Regions from separate parts of the Nicoliella lavandulae genome, predicted to be linked through region 1. Evidence: predicted binding sites of a transcription regulator. Region 1 holds the regulator's gene; the other holds the start of a gene.
What was found. Region 1 encodes LexA, which represses DNA repair genes until DNA is damaged. Its sites were predicted from a motif close to CNAACANNTGTTNG; they were not measured.
Positions count from the first base shown of each region.

Region 1 (8,383 bases):
TATCCATTGCTAATGAACTAGCGGTGGTGTCCATCACGCTTAATCCTTCATTAATAATGTCCATATAAGTTAGTGTATCATATTTAACGGCATCAGGATTAACATTTGGATCGTCTGAATAAATTCCATCAACCCCATTCTTAGCCATTAAAATAGCATCAGCATGAATTTCAGCGGCTCTTAATACTGAAGTAGTATCAGTTGAGAAGTATGGGTTACCAGTCCCACCAGCGAAAATAACAACACGATTCTTTTCTAGATGCCGGACTGCCTTTCGTCTAATGTATGGTTCAGCAATTTGTCTCATTTCAATTGATGTTTGAACTCGAGTTGGGACACCAACTGCTTCTAAATTATCTTGAAGTGATAATCCATTCATTACAGTTGCTAACATTCCAATGTAGTCAGCTTGTGCTCTTTCCATTCCCATTTTAGAGCCAGCTTCACCACGCCACATGTTACCACCACCGACAACAATTGCAACTTGGATTCCAAGGTCATAAATTTGCTTAATTTCCTTGGCCATTGAACGAATTACTGGTAGATTGATTCCAAATCCTTGTTCACCGGCAAGTGCCTCTCCACTAAGCTTTAAGATTATTCGCTTATACTTTAGGTCTGACATTGTTTTTCCTCCCCAAACTTTTTTATATCATGATAATTCTATCATAATATTAACAATAGTGATAGCTTATATACATCATCAGACGGGCAATTTAAACTTATATCAATAATTATTACAAAAAAAGCGTGCCCATGGCACGCTCTTTTATAAATCATTAATTATTTAATTTGACCATTTACTTCGTCAGCGAAGTTAGTTTCTTGAACTTCGATACCTTCACCAACTTCGTATCTAGCAAATGCCTTTAATTGAGCACCCTTACTTTCAACGAACTTAGCAACAGTTTGGTCAGTATCCATAATGAAATCTTGATCAGCTAAACTAATTCCTGCAAGGAACTTGTTTAAACGACCTTCAACCATTTTTTCAACGATGTTTTCTGGCTTGCCTTCATTTAAGGCTTCCTTCTTAAGCATTTCACGTTCGTGATCTAAACGATCCTTAGGAACATCGTTACGGCTTAAGAATTCTGGGTTAGCAGCAGCTACGTGCATAGCAACTTGCTTAGCAGTAGCATCATCAGCACCATCAATAAGTACTAATGCAGCAATTAAACCACCATTGTGTAAGTAAGCACCAAAATGACCATTAGCACCCTTTTGGAATACTTGGAAACGACGAAGTGAAACCTTTTCACCAGTAATTTGAGTAGTCCGAATGATACTGTCATTAATGCTACCATCTGGAGTAGATAGTGCTAATGCTTCATCCATGTTAGCTGGGTTGTTAGCAGCAATAGTATTAGCAATTAAATCAACTAACTTTTTGAAGTCATCGTTAGTAGCAACGAAATCAGTTTCAGCATTAACTTCAACGATCGCAGCATTGTCACCATCAATAGCGATTTGTGATAAACCGTTAGCAGCAACGTTACCACTCTTCTTTTCAGCCTTAGCAATTCCCTTTTCACGTAAGTAATCAAGGGCCTTCTTTTCGTCACCGTCAGAAGCAACTAATGCCTTTTTAGCATCCATCATTCCAACGCTAGTCTTTTCACGTAAATCTTTAACTTGAGCAGCAGTAATTTTAGCAGCCATATTAATTTCTCCTTTTATAAACAATAATAAAGGCTGACTCAAACCTAGGCCTTAGCGGTCCATAATTGAGTCAGCCCAAGTGCTTTATAATTATTCGTTATCTTCTTTTACATCGTCAGCATTTTCGTCAGACTTGTTTTCAAAGTCATTTTCGCTAACGCCTTCTTCACCTTGGTTACCTTCAATGATAGCATCAGCGATAGCATCAGCCATCTTGGAAGTAATAAGACGAACAGCACGGATAGCATCGTCATTTGATGGAATGACAACGTCTACTACATCAGGATCTGAGTTAGTATCAACCATTGCAACGATTGGGATGTTTAAGATGTGAGCTTCGTGGACAGCAATAGCTTCCTTACGAGGATCAACAACAAATAAAACATCTGGAACCTTAGGCATATCTTCGATACCGCCTAAGAAGTATTCTAACTTAGCCATCTTCTTGTTTAGAAGAGAAACTTCCTTCTTTGGAAGTAAGTCAAAAGTACCATCAGTTGACATCTTCTTTAACTTCTTAAGGTAAGCAATCCGCTTTTGAATTGTATCCCAGTTAGTTAAAGTTCCACCCAACCAACGGTGGTTAACGAAGTATTGGCCAGCACGAGTAGCTTCTTCTTCGATTGAGTTTTGAGCTTGCTTCTTAGTACCAACAAAAAGTACAGTAGCACCCTTTGATGCTTCATCCTTCATGAAATTGTAAGCAGCATCTACTAACTTAACAGTCTTTTGTAAGTCAATAATGTAGATTCCGTTTCTTTCAGTAAAGATGTATTCCTTCATCTTTGGGTTCCAGCGACGAGTTTGGTGTCCAAAATGAACACCGGCTTCTAATAATTGTTTCATTGAAATAACAGCCATGATATTTCCTCCATATAAATAAGTTTTTCCTCCCCATCGATCAACTAACTTCACAACTTAAATTAATAAGCACCGGCAAAGTCATCACGATAGGTGTGAAATATTAACTATATAATTATACAAAATCATCAGGATAATTACAATAGTTAGTTCGAATTATTTTTTAACAATTTTATCTGATTCACCAGTACTAATCACATCTCGACTAGCATCAAGTGACGTATTAACCATGCTTTGTACAGCTGTTTTAGTATAAAAGGCAAGGTGAGGCGTAACTAAGACATTATCGCGTTTTAGTAAGTTTTTGATGCGTTCATCAGAAATAGCGTCGAAGCTACCAAAGTCATGGTTAAAGATTCCAACTTCATCTTCATACACATCTAAAGCAGCGCCACCTACTTTACCACTATCTAAAGCTCGCATTAAAGCATCAGTATCAATCAATGAACCTCGTGCTGGATTTAAGATAATCACGCCATCCTTCATTTCGGCAAATGTTTTATCATTTAACATGTGTTCATTTTCTTTTACTGCTGGAGCATGAAGTGAGATAACATCTGCTTGTTGATATAATTCATCAGGCGTATCAACATAAATTCCTTCCTTTTCCAATTCAGGATTTTTGAAGATATCATATGCAATCACTTTAGCACCAAAGCCCTTATAAATTTGAATTGCAGCCCGACCAATTCGACCAGTCGCAAAAACTCCAACCGTCAATTGGTTCAATTCAGTTGCAATATTAGGAGCCCACGTTAAGTTTCCATTAGAAATCTTACGATTATAAATCTTGGTATTTCTTAGTAATTGCATTAATTGAGTAACTGTAAATTCAGCGATTGCTTGTGGAGAATATGCCGGTACGTTAGTAACCTTAATGTTATTTTGATTTGCAGCTGCAAAATCAACGTTATCCACCCCAACGTTTCGTAATGAAAGTACTTTTACGCCGAAGGAGCCGAGTTGATTTAAAATTTCTGCTGAATATGGAGCTTGTTGAAACGCAACCACTCCATCAAATCCATTTGCATTGCCAACAGTATCAGTAGTCAAAATATCGCTATCGATTTTAACATCGACATTTGGATTATTTGATTCCCATTCCTTTAAAAATGGTTTTTCATCATCACGAACTCCATAAACAATAATTTTCATAGCCTTAAGTTACCTCCTAAAATTTTTTCACAATTATAATTATAACATTCAGATCAGCATCCGACTATCAACTTTAATTTAGCTTATGCTTTTTTAAAAAGGCTACTTTAGCCCGCCGACTTTGATGTTTAAATGCATACTCAGCTCTAAGGGCATCCCCTTTGCTCGGAAATGATTGATGATAAATCATTTTAACTGGCAAGTGACTTCTCGTGTACTTAGCGCCACGACCAGTTTGATGCTGTTCAAGGCGACGTTTTAGATCAGTTGTAAAGCCACCATAAAACGAACCGTCCCCACACTCTAAGACATACATATAGTAATTAGTTGCCATATAAAACTCGGTGGATGGATTCTGTATATTCATCAGAATGATCTTGATAAACGGTAATGGCCGGCTTGATTTTTAACCCACCTGCTCGACCGTCCTTAATTCCTGAAACTAAAATCATGTTGGAATCACGATCTGAACGAGGATAAATAAATGTAATTTCCTTGGGGACTAGCCGGTTCGCCTGCATCTTATCTAGCAGTTCAATCAACCGATCTGGTCGATAAACAAAAAAGCACCGACCATTGGTTTTTAAAAGACCGCTCGTAATTGATAGAACCTGATTTAAGTTGGTCTTAATTTCATGACGCGCAATGGCTAAATATTGATTAGGATTTTTTTTGCTAGTATCTAAATCAGCAAAGTATGGTGGGTTACAAGCAACTACATCCACAGAGTCCTTTGGAATCTGAGCATATATATCGTTAATATCTGTATTATAAACGGTAATTTGATTCTGTAGATCATTCAACTGAACACTACGCTGCGCCATGTCTGCAAGCTTTGATTGCAACTCAACTTCATAGATCATCCCATTAGTCTTATGAGCACTAAACAATCCTACTGCTCCATTACCAGCACATAGATCCACTAATTTAGTTTTAGGACTTTTGGATACGGAAATAAAATCAGCCAATAAAACTGCATCTAATGAAAACGAAAACACGTTTGGGTTTTGAATAATTTTAATATCTTGACTATATAACTGATCAATTCTTTCATCATCTTTTAAAGCTACTTTCAAGTTTTTCAACCCCATTATAAAAATTTCTTGCAATCAAATATATTTCATAGAATAATAGCTAATGTATATTCATTTAGGAGGCAATATTACATGTACTCATTTTTAAGAATCATTGCTAAAATTATCTTTGCAGTGGTTAATGGCAACATTCACGTGAAAAATAAAGCCAAATTACCTGATGGAAATTATATTTTAGTTGGTCCCCATCGCGCATGGTTCGATATGATTGTCTTTGCCCTTGTGGCGAGTCCTAAAAAATTCACATTTTTAGCTAAAAAGGAACTATTTAACAATTTTATTTTAAGATATATCTTAAATAAAGTAAACGCAGTCCCCGTCGACCGTGATAATCCGGGACCATCTGTAATTAAAGATCCCGTCAAAATACTAAAGCAAACAGACCTTTCAATTGTTATCTTTCCAAGTGGCACTCGTCATTCAGAAGATTTAAAAGCTGGCGCTATTTTAATTGCTAAACTATCTGGAACGCCAATGGTTCCAGTGGTCTATCAAGGACCATTATCATTTAAAAAACTATTTACTCGCAAGCCAATTACGGTTTCATTTGGTGATCCAATCTATGTTGACCGTAAATTAAAAATCAATACTGAAACTGAACAAAAACTTGAACAAGAAATGCAAGCTAGTTTTGACCAATTAGATCGATCAATCAATCCAGACTTTAAATATGTTGACGTTTCAAAAAAAGCAAAATAAAATAGCAGCCAAATTAATTTGGTTGCTATTTTTATTAACTGCGATTTTTCATCGTGTTCATCATTTGTCTTAATTTCTTTTGAGACGGTTTTTGTCCCATTTGTTGCATCATTGCACTTAATTGATCTTCACTGATTGGTGGATTGCTCTTTAGATAAGATTCCATGTACTTGCGAGCAGCAAAGAAACCAATTGCAACCCCAGCAATCAATGCAATAATCACGATTAAAATCCAAAGTCCAGTACCCATAACTACACCTCCTAGTATCTAACATACTAATTTTACACAATTAGCATGTAATTTAAAAGAGATGAATCATTAATCGTCACGAAGACCCTTACCACGTTGGATATCACGAACCTTCTTAGGCGTAACTTCTTTACCATCTTTATTATAAACTTTCATCATTTCTACTTGTGATCTAAAGTTTTCCTTAAAACGCTTCAAGTATTGTTTCCGAAGCTTGCCTTGTTCTACTTTTTCTAATTCTGATAGTCCTTCTGCCTTTGCTTTGTGGGCTAATTCATTAATTCTAGGAATGATTTTCATTAGTTCTTTATCTTCAGCCATAATAATCCTCCTCGGTTATTTAATATTTATAATAAGATTACACTTTTTTGATATAATATTCAAACAAAAGCACCCGAACATTTGTTTTACACCCCTTCTGTTTTATGCTAATATAGCTTGTAATATACTATGTGAGGAGGTGGATTAAAATTTCAAAAGTTGAGTCAAGACAAATTGCGATTCTTAGATACATTTGGCATTCAATTAAAAAACAAGGTTATCCACCAACGGTACGTGAAATCTGTGAGGGCGTCAATCTATCATCAACTTCAACTGTCTACGGTCATATTAATCGGCTCGAAAAAAAAGGATTCTTAAAAAAGAATCCTTCAAAAACGAGAGCACTTGAAATTACTGAATTAGGGATGAAAGAATTAGATGTAAATGCTAGCGACAGTGAAATGCCATTACTTGGCGATGTAGCTGCTGGGGTCCCCATTTTAGCAATTGAAAATGCTACCGAGTATTTTCCAATTCCACCCCAATTTAAGCATTTATCAGATTCATTATTTATGCTGACCATTAAGGGAAATAGTATGGTCAATATTGGGATCTTGAATCAAGATCAAGTCATTGTTAAAAAACAAAGTACCGCTGAAAACGGTGAAATTGTGATTGCAATGAACGATGATAACGAAGTTACTTGCAAACGTTTCTTTAAAGAAAATGGGCACTATCGCCTACAGCCTGAAAATGATACCATGAATCCGATTATTTTAGACCATGTTTCAATCATCGGTAAGGTCATTAGTTTGTATCGCCCTAATATTGTTTAAATTAACGGTCCTTCATACGGGATCGTTTTTATTTTGTCAAAATCGTATTGGAGAACTTCATCAGCAGTTGTTAAATAGGCCACAATGCTATTGGAAATCATTAGGTTCACAGTACCTTCATTTTCATGAAGGGCTACTACTTGCTTACCCAATTTAGTTGCATACCCAATTTCAAATGCCGTTCCACTATCAACGTGTCCATCGACAAAGTCTAGAACTGCTACTACCATATCACTTGCTTCTAGTTCCTTAATATCTTTGTCGTAAGCCTTCTTACCCCAAGCTGATGTACCAATTTGTTCATCTGGAAAATTAGCGGTTCTAGGACTAAAGAAACTTTTAACGGTCGGGTTATTGGTTAATGCTTCTTCTAATCGTTCAATTCGCGCAATTTGATCTTCATCAAAAAATGGACCTGCTAAATAAATTTTTTTCATTTTAAATTCCTACTTTCGATTAATGTATTGGCGTTGATTATTTTTAACGCCGGTAAATATAAACTGAGCATTGTCATTAGCGGGCGTTAGCGTTAAATCACCCGCTTTAATTGCTGGCCATGCATTAAAAATGGCTTCATATTGATCAACTGAAACGACCCGACGATTATTAATCATTGTTTGCATTCGTTGCGCCCGTTGTTCATCATAAAAATCACTTTCGATTTGGCCAACAAAGAACTCACCCTGGGCACCAGAACCATAGCTGAATAATCCCACTGAATCGCCTGGCTTTAATTGTCGATCATTATCAATTAAGGATAATAAACTTAAATATAACGAACCAGTATATAGATTACCAACTAACTTATTGTATTGACTACCAAATCCAAACGCGGTTTTTAAATCATTTTGTTGCTGTTCATCTACTTCTGGTAAAACTGAACGTAATCCTTTAATTCCCATTTTGGGATACGGTAAATGAAAGATCATTGCACTCATATCATTTAATGTAATCCATGTTTTTTGTTTATATTGATTCCACGTTTCTTGAAAGAAATTAACGTAAACATCATTGGAATAATGGCCATCCACAATGGCTTCAGTCGTATAAAGTGGACGCCAAAAATCCATAATATCCTTCGAATAAAAGGTACTAATCCCATTAAACGATATTATCTTAGGATCAGCACTCACAATCATTGCAACGGCACCACCACCTTGGGTAACTTCACCCGGAGTGTTCAATCCGTATCTTGCTACATCCGCACCAATTACCAGGGCTTTTTTATCAGGATGCAATTGTACATAGTCACGTGCCATTTGAAGCCCTGCAGTTGCCCCATAGCAAGCTTGTTTTATTTCAAATGCCCGTGCATTTGGACTTAAATTTAATAGCTTTTGTAAGTAAATAGCGGCCGACTTAGAATTATCAACCCCTGTTTCAGTGCCAAAAACCACTAAGTCAATTTGCTCACGATTATCATCGTTAATAATATCAATTGCTGCATTCGCTGCCATCGTTACCACATCTTGGGTATTTGGAATTACTGATTGCATCTGTTGACCAATTCCAATCAGATATTTATTCGGATCTTCATTTCGTGCCAGCGCCAACTTATCCATTGG
Region 1 is NZ_JAWMWH010000001.1:1,338,160-1,346,542, forward strand. It holds gene pyrH (UMP kinase) at 1-625, opposite strand, end outside; gene tsf (translation elongation factor Ts) at 784-1,662, opposite strand; gene rpsB (30S ribosomal protein S2) at 1,753-2,523, opposite strand; gene R4146_RS06110 (D-2-hydroxyacid dehydrogenase) at 2,680-3,678, opposite strand; gene R4146_RS06115 (GIY-YIG nuclease family protein) at 3,752-4,012, opposite strand; gene R4146_RS06120 (tRNA1(Val) (adenine(37)-N6)-methyltransferase) at 4,002-4,754, opposite strand; gene R4146_RS06125 (lysophospholipid acyltransferase family protein) at 4,845-5,471, shown strand; gene R4146_RS06130 (YneF family protein) at 5,506-5,721, opposite strand; gene R4146_RS06135 (DUF896 domain-containing protein) at 5,791-6,042, opposite strand; gene lexA (transcriptional repressor LexA) at 6,192-6,818, shown strand; gene R4146_RS06145 (nucleoside 2-deoxyribosyltransferase) at 6,815-7,255, opposite strand; gene R4146_RS06150 (hydroxymethylglutaryl-CoA synthase) at 7,265-8,383, opposite strand, start outside.

Region 2 (8,383 bases), 100 kb from region 1:
CCTTTAATTAACCATTTTAGTGATTTAATCCGATTTTTTTGCTAGAATAGATTTATAATTCTAAGTATAGATGAGGATGATAGCATGGTATTCACTTTATCAAATGGTCAATTAACAATTCAGGTTAATTCGAAAGGTGCTGAATTAAGCAGTGTTAAGGGTGCCAATGGCATTGAATATCTTTGGCAAGCTGACAGTCGGTTTTGGGGGCGGCATGCACCCGTTTTATTTCCAATCGTTGGTCGCCTAAAAAATGACCAATATGAATATAATGGTCAAAAGTATTCATTAGGACAACATGGGTTTGCTCGTGATATGGAATTTAAGTTACATGAACAAACAGATGATTCTATTACCATGGCATTAACTGCTGATTCAGAAACTAAAACAATGTTTCCATTTGATTTTACATTGCTAGTTAAATATACCCTTGATCAACAGACCGTTAGGGTCAACTTAACAGTGATTAATAATGACCAACGTGAAATGTTCTTTTCTGTGGGCGCTCATCCCGCATTCAACATCCCTCTTTCATCAACACATGCCTTTGATGACTATCAAATCAGTGTTGATCCAGCTAAGCAGTTCGATCGAATCCCACTAGAGAACTCATTAAGTGCTGCCAAAGATGAAAAATTAATTGATTTTTCATCCCCAGTGCCCATCGAACGCGACCTCTTTAAGGACGATGCAGTGATCTTAGCTTTAAATGAACAACCAGTTAAAGTTACCTTTGAAGCTAAGCGCCATGAATTTGAGCATGGCGTTACACTAACGACGAACAATGCTAAGTACGTTGGATTGTGGTCACAGTATGATAAGGATGCTCCATTCGTGTGTATCGAACCATGGTGGGGGATTGCTGATGATGTAAATGCTGATGGCCAATTGCAGCACAAAAAGGCCATTGATAAGCTAGCTGCGGGTGAGCATTACAATGCTCAATACGACATCACCGTTTATTAACTAGTAAAAAAGACGCTCACCAATTTGGTAAGCGTCTTTAATTATTTTGACTATTGATTTTGTTGATGCTTATATTTAATCCCAAAGTGGACTAAGTTCTCATTGCCCTGCATAATCCGAGCGACATTTTGCCGGTGTCGGTATGCCACGAAGATGGTTAGAATAATTGCGATGGTCGCCAGTAGATAATCATGGATAACTAGTGCTACGATCGTCACGAAAACGAACGTACACAAACTAGCTAAACTAACCATACTGCTTAAGTACAATACTAAGATCAATACTAATGTCGCTAAGATGAACAAAATTGGATTATAGGTCAAAAGCATCCCGGCACTAGTGGCTACCGCCTTACCACCCTTAAAGCGGTCAAAGATGGAAAAGGTATGTCCAATGATTGCGAACAAGCCAAAAATTAATTCGGTCAAATGAATATTGCCAAAATTAATATTGAATAACAACGGCAATGCTGCAGCCAGTGATCCCTTAGCAATGTCCATGAACAAAACGATCGAGCCTGCAATGGGACCTAGGACCCGAAATGTATTCGTAGTTCCAATGTTACCAGAACCATGCTTTCTAACGTCAACATTGAAAAAAGATTTACCGATCCAAATTCCGCTCGGAATGGAACCTAGTAAGTATGCTATTATTAATAGGACTGTAATTTTCAAAAAGAAACCCCCAGTAAATGGTAAAATCGATTACTAGCGACTAATCAAATCCTGCTAGTATTTTAAATTTGTTTTAATTACTCAATTATTATACCACATCCCATCAGAACGTTTGTTCGAATAAAAATTTGCAAAGTTAAATAAATAAGTTATGATTATATAGATTGTAGATTGTAAGATAAAGGAGTTTTCTCATAATGGCTAAATCAAAACAAGAATATGATGATTCCTCCATTCAAGTATTGGAGGGGCTAGAAGCCGTTCGTAAACGACCAGGGATGTACATTGGATCCACTAATGGGACCGGATTACATCACTTGGTATATGAAATCGTTGATAATGCCGTTGATGAGGCATTAGCCGGCTATGGTGACGAAATTAATGTGACGATCCATCCCGATAATAGTTTGACTGTTGTTGACCATGGACGGGGGATGCCAGTGGGAATGCATTCATCTGGTAAACCAACGCCCGAAGTTATCCTAACGGTATTACATGCCGGGGGTAAGTTTTCTGAAAACGGGGGGTACAAAACCTCCGGTGGACTACACGGAGTGGGGTCGAGTGTGGTAAATGCGCTATCGACTAACTTAGAAGTTACCATTGTTCGTGACGGGCATAAGTATACTGAGACGTTCAAGAACGGTGGCCATCCAGTAGGGACCCTAAAAGACCTTGGCAAGACCAAGGAACACAGTGGGACTACGGTGACCTTCAAACCAGATCCAGCCATTTTTACCACCACCGTATTTAACTACGACACGTTAAAAGAACGGTTACGCGAGTCGGCATTCCTGCTTAAGGGAATCAAAATCACCTTAACGGATGAACGGAAGACTCCCGCTAAACATGATGAGTTTCATTTTGAACAAGGAATTGCGGAATTCGTTGACTATTTAAATGAGGGTAAACACACCATTGGACCAGTTATGAACTTCTCCGGACAAAAGGATGGGATTGAAGTTGATGTTGCTGCTCAATATAATGACGGTTATACAGAAAATACGTTGTCCTTTGTTAACAACGTGCGGACCAAGGATGGGGGGACCCATGAATCTGGTTTTAGAAGTGCTTGGACTAAGGCATTCAATGAATATGCTAAAAAGGTCGGCTTAATTAAGGGCAAGGATAAGAACTTGGACGGTAGTGACGTGCGTGAAGGGCTCTCAGCCGTCATTTCACTGAAGATCCCAGAAGAACTCCTTCAATTCGAAGGTCAAACTAAGGGTAAGTTAGGAACACCTGAGGCCCGTTCGATCGTAGATAGTATCGTGAGCGAACACTTAGGCTACTTCCTCATGGAAAATGGTGAGTTCGCCCAACAACTAGTCCAAAAAGCCTTACGGGCCCAACAAGCGCGTGATGCAGCCCGGAAAGCCCGGGATGAAAGTCGTGGTAGTAATAAGAAACGTAAAAAAGAACGGCTATTGTCTGGCAAACTAACGCCTGCCCAATCAAAAGATGCTTCTAAGAATGAATTGTTCTTAGTCGAAGGGGATTCTGCCGGTGGTTCTGCTAAACAGGGCCGGGATCGTAAGCATCAAGCCATCTTACCGTTACGTGGTAAGGTCTTAAATACCGAACGGGCCAAGTTACCAGACATTATGAAAAATGAGGAAATCAGCACCATGATCTATACCGTGGGCGCTGGCGTAGGCTCTGATTTCAACATCCAAGATGCTAATTATGACAAGATCATCATCATGACCGATGCCGATGATGATGGGGCCCATATTCAAATTTTGTTATTAACCTTCTTTTACAAGTACATGCGCCCAATGATCGAAGCTGGCCGGGTCTACATTGCCTTACCACCACTTTACAAGGTGCAAAAGAAAGTGGGTAAAAAAGACAAGATCGCCTATGCCTGGACCAATGATGAAATGGAAAAGGTAACCAAGCAATTCAAAAAGCCTTATAGCTTACAACGGTTCAAAGGACTTGGTGAAATGAACGCCGATCAACTATGGGAAACGACCATGGATCCTAGTTCGCGAACGTTGATTCAAGTGCACATTGATGATGCCAAACTAGCAGAACGGCGCGTGACAACGCTAATGGGTGATAAGGTAGCTCCTAGACGGGACTGGATCGAAAATAACGTTCAATTCAACCTAGAAGAAGATGGGAGTATCTTAGATAACACTGCTAAATAATAATCCAAGGAGGCCAACTTAATTGAAAGATGGACAAACGATCGAACGTTTAACGCTTGAAGACATTATGAGTGAACGGTTCAGCCGCTACTCAAAATCAATCATTCAAGAACGGGCGTTACCAGACGTTCGTGATGGGTTAAAACCAGTTCAACGCCGGATCCTTTATGCAATGAACAAAGATGGAAACACCTACAATAAAGGATTCCGAAAGGCTGCTAAGTCAGTCGGAAATGTCATGGGGAATTTTCATCCTCACGGTGATAGCTCGATCTATGAAGCCCTAGTCCGGATGAGTCAGGGCTGGAAGCTAAAAGAACCATTGATTGAAATGCACGGGAATAATGGGTCAATGGATGGTGATCCACCTGCTGCAATGCGGTATACCGAAGCGCGGCTCAGTAAAATCGCTGGTGAAATGCTCAGCGATATTGATAAAGATACCGTAGAGTGGGTATTGAACTTTGATGATACTGAGTACGAACCAGTAGTCCTGCCTGCCCGCTTCCCGAACCTATTAGTGAATGGGGCCACTGGAATTTCAGCTGGATATGCCACTGAAATTCCACCGCACAACTTAGGTGAAGTTATTGATGCTGTGATCGAACTACAAAAACACCCTGATGCATCCCTAGACGATTTAATGAAATATGTTAAGGGCCCTGATTTCCCCACTGGTGGAATCATTCAAGGAATCGATGAAATCAAGAAGGCCTATGAAACGGGCAAAGGTCGAATCGCAGTCCGTTCTAAAACTGAATTAGAAACATTACGGGGCAATAAAAAGTTAATTCGGGTGACTGAAATTCCATATGAAGTGAACAAGCTTCAGTTAGTAAAGCAAATCGATGAAATTCGAATTGCCAAGAAAATCGAAGGAATTGCTGAAGTCCGCGATGAAAGTGATCGTAACGGGCTATCGATCGCAATTGAATTAAAACGCGACGTTGATGCTAAGGGGATCTTGAACTATCTCTTCAAGAACACCGACTTACAGATTTCATATAACTTCAACATGGTCGCCATTGATGATATGCGTCCCGAACGCCTATCTTTAAAACATGCGTTAAAATCATATCTGGATTTCCAACGATTAGTCGTTAAAAAACGGACCCAATTTGATTTAGACAAGGCCTTGGATAGACAAGAGATTGTACAAGGATTGATCAAAGCGTTGTCCATTTTAGATGATGTCATTAAGGCGATTCGGGCTAGTAACAATAAGTCCGCTGCTCGTGATAATTTAATTGAGCAATTCGATTTCTCAAGGGCACAAGCGGAATCAATCGTGAACTTACAACTTTATCGCCTAACTAATACGGACGTTACACAACTAAATACGGAAGCTGAAGAATTAGCTAAGCGTATTGATAACTACAAGACGATTTTAGGGGATGCTAAGCAACTCGACCTAGTGCTTAGAAACGAACTCAGATCCATTAAGAAACAATACGCTACTCCTCGGCAAAGTGTCATTCAAGCTGAAATTGAAAACCTTAAGATCAGTACTAAGGTCACGGTGCCAGACGAAGATGTAGTTGTTTTAGTTAGTGATGATGGGTACCTCAAACGCAGTAGCATCCGTTCTTACCGGGCTTCTGAAGCCAATGAGAACGGTTTAAAAGCCGATGATCATCCCATCTTCATGCGTAAGTTGAACACTAGAGATCACTTAATGATGTTCACTAATTTAGGGCATTTGATTTACCGGCCCGTGTTCAAAATTACGGATACGCGGTGGAAGGATACCGGCGAACACATTTCACAAACCATTGGGTTAGCCAATGATGAAAAGATCATCAAGACCTTTGCGTTCAAAAACCTAAAGGCTACTGGTAGTTACTTGATCGCCACTAGTGATGGATATGTGAAGTTAACTGAATTTGCAAAGCTCTTACCAGGCCGGACTTATAAGAGTCATGCTAGTGTCTATGAAAAGCTGAAGCATCCAGGCGCATCCGTATTGAACGTTGAATATATTGATCCAAGTATGAACGTAGATAACTTAGAAGTAGTTGTTGCGAGTCAACAAGGCTTGGCTACTCGATATGCGTTGTCAGAAGTCTCATTTAGTGGAGCAAAGAGTACTGGGGTTCGCTCTATTGATTTAAAGGACGATGACCAAGTTGCTAATTGTACGTTAGCAACAGCTGATGATATCATGGCAATCGTTACGCAACGCGGTGGCTATAAAAACCTCCCTGTTAATGAGATTCCACTAGCTGGCCGGGGCCGGCGGGGCGTAATTATCTTAAAGGCACTAAAGGCCAATCCGCACACCATCACTAGTTTTGTAACCGTTAGTGAAACTGATTTAAATGCACCATTGCATATCTATACTGATCATCGGCGGGTCCACGATGTAGTCCCAGCTGATCATCCGATGAGTGAACGATACTCGAATGGGTCGTTTATCATCGATGTTAAATCAGAGGGACAACCGCTTTCTATTCAAAAAGCTTTAAATTAAAATACAAAAAGTGATAAAATAAGATAGAAGCATCATTATAAATTATCTAATAGAATTGGAGCAATCATAATGAGTAAAGAATTAATTTTCGGACACCAAAATCCAGATACAGATGCAATCAATGCTGCAAAAGCATATGCATATTTACAAACTAAATTAGGTTACGATGTTGAAGCCGTTGCATTAGGCGAACCAAATGATGAAACTAAGTTCGTATTAGACTACTTTGACGAACCAGCCCCACGGGTAATTACTGCTGCTAAGCCAGAAGTAGACTCCGTGATGTTAGTTGACCATAATGAAGCCCAACAAAGTGTCAGTGACATTAAGGACCTTACGATCACCCACGTTGTTGACCACCATAAAGTTGGTAACTTTGAAACTGAAAAGCCACTTTTCATGTTAGAAGAACCCCTAGGTTGTACTAGTACGATCATTTACAAGTTATTCTTATCAGAAAACGTGGAAATTCCTGCTAAGGTGGCGGGCTTAATGTTATCTGCGATTATTTCAGATACATTATTACTTCAATCACCAACCACTACTGATACTGACCGTAAGGCAGTTGAAGCATTAGCTAAGATTGCTGATGTTGACTACAAGGATTACGGTATCAAGATGCTTAAGGCTGGTACTAATGTTGATGCTAGTTCTGCTGACGAATTAGTTGACCAAGACGCTAAGTCATTCACAATGGGTGGCAAGAACGTTCGTATCGACCAAATCAATGTAGTTGACCTTCAAGATATTTTGAAGCGGACTGATGAAATCAAAGCCGCAATGCAAAAGGCATCCGATGCTAATGGATTCGACCTTTACTTAGTATTGGTTACTAACGTATTGGACAGTAACTCTGCATTGATCGTTACTGGTGAACCTAAGACTGCCGTTGAAAAAGCATTTAATGGTAGTTTGAACGATGAAGGCGTTATGAACCTACCTGATGTAGTATCACGTAAGAAACAAGTGGTGCCTCCATTAACTGAAGCATTTGAATAATTAAAACCATTTTCATTATTAACCAGTCTTAAGCGGTTCGATTCAGCTTAGGGCTGGTTAATTTGTACCCTAAGAATAATTAAGATCACTGAAGCATATTGTTTGCAATTAGTGCCAATTTATTTAAACTTATAATATGTAGTGTAAGATATAATTATTCGGGGGGATTTAAAAAATGCCAAATTATGATAAAAGTAAGTTAACTAGCGAACAATATAATGTAACACAAAATGCCGGAACCGAAGCCCCATTTACCGGTAAATATGATAATTTCTTTGAAGACGGCTTATATGTTGACGTTGTTAGTGGTCAACCACTATTCACATCTAGAGATAAGTATGATTCTGGATGTGGGTGGCCTGCATTTACTAAACCCGTTGATGACCAAAATATTAAGTCGAACCTAGATACGTCATATGGGATGGTTAGAAATGAAGTGCGGAGCAAGGATGCTAACTCCCACTTGGGTCACGTATTCCCAGACGGCCCTAAAGACCGTGGTGGCTTAAGATACTGTATTAATTCCGCTGCCCTTAAGTTCATCCCCGTTGATAAACTAAAAGAAGCGGGCTACGGCGATTACCTTAAATACTTTAAATAATATAAATTAATCATAGAAAGAGGGATGCTTAATGGAAACTGCTATTTTTGCTGGAGGATGTTTTTGGTGCATGGTAAAACCATTTGACACGATTCCTGGAATTGAAAAGGTCGTTTCAGGATATACGGGTGGCCATGTTCCAAATCCAACTTATGAACAAGTATGTAGTCACACTACTGGCCATACTGAAGCAGTCAAAATTACGTTCGATCCAAGTAAAATTTCATACAAGAAATTAGTCGAAATTTACTGGCAACAAACTGATCCAACTGATGCTTCCGGTCAATTCCAAGACCGTGGTGACAGTTATCGCCCAGTTATCTTTGTAAATAGTCCTGAACAACGTAAGATTGCTGAACAATCTAAGGAAGATTTACAAAAGAGTGGCAAGTTTGATGAACCTATTGTGACTCAAATCGAAGATGCTAAACCATTTTACCCAGCTGAAGATTACCACCAAGACTTCTACAAGAAAGATCCATTCCGTTATGTGATCGAAGAAAGTGGCGGTCGTGAA
Region 2 is NZ_JAWMWH010000001.1:1,233,557-1,241,939, reverse strand. It holds gene hslU (ATP-dependent protease ATPase subunit HslU) at 1-7, shown strand, start outside; gene R4146_RS05665 (aldose 1-epimerase family protein) at 85-966, shown strand; gene plsY (glycerol-3-phosphate 1-O-acyltransferase PlsY) at 1,017-1,640, opposite strand; gene parE (DNA topoisomerase IV subunit B) at 1,838-3,796, shown strand; gene parC (DNA topoisomerase IV subunit A) at 3,819-6,266, shown strand; gene R4146_RS05645 (manganese-dependent inorganic pyrophosphatase) at 6,336-7,265, shown strand; gene msrB (peptide-methionine (R)-S-oxide reductase MsrB) at 7,441-7,866, shown strand; gene msrA (peptide-methionine (S)-S-oxide reductase MsrA) at 7,898-8,383, shown strand, end outside.
Region 2: parE (DNA topoisomerase IV subunit B) is a predicted target of LexA. The motif match lies at 1,746-1,759, and genes of this name have one in related genera.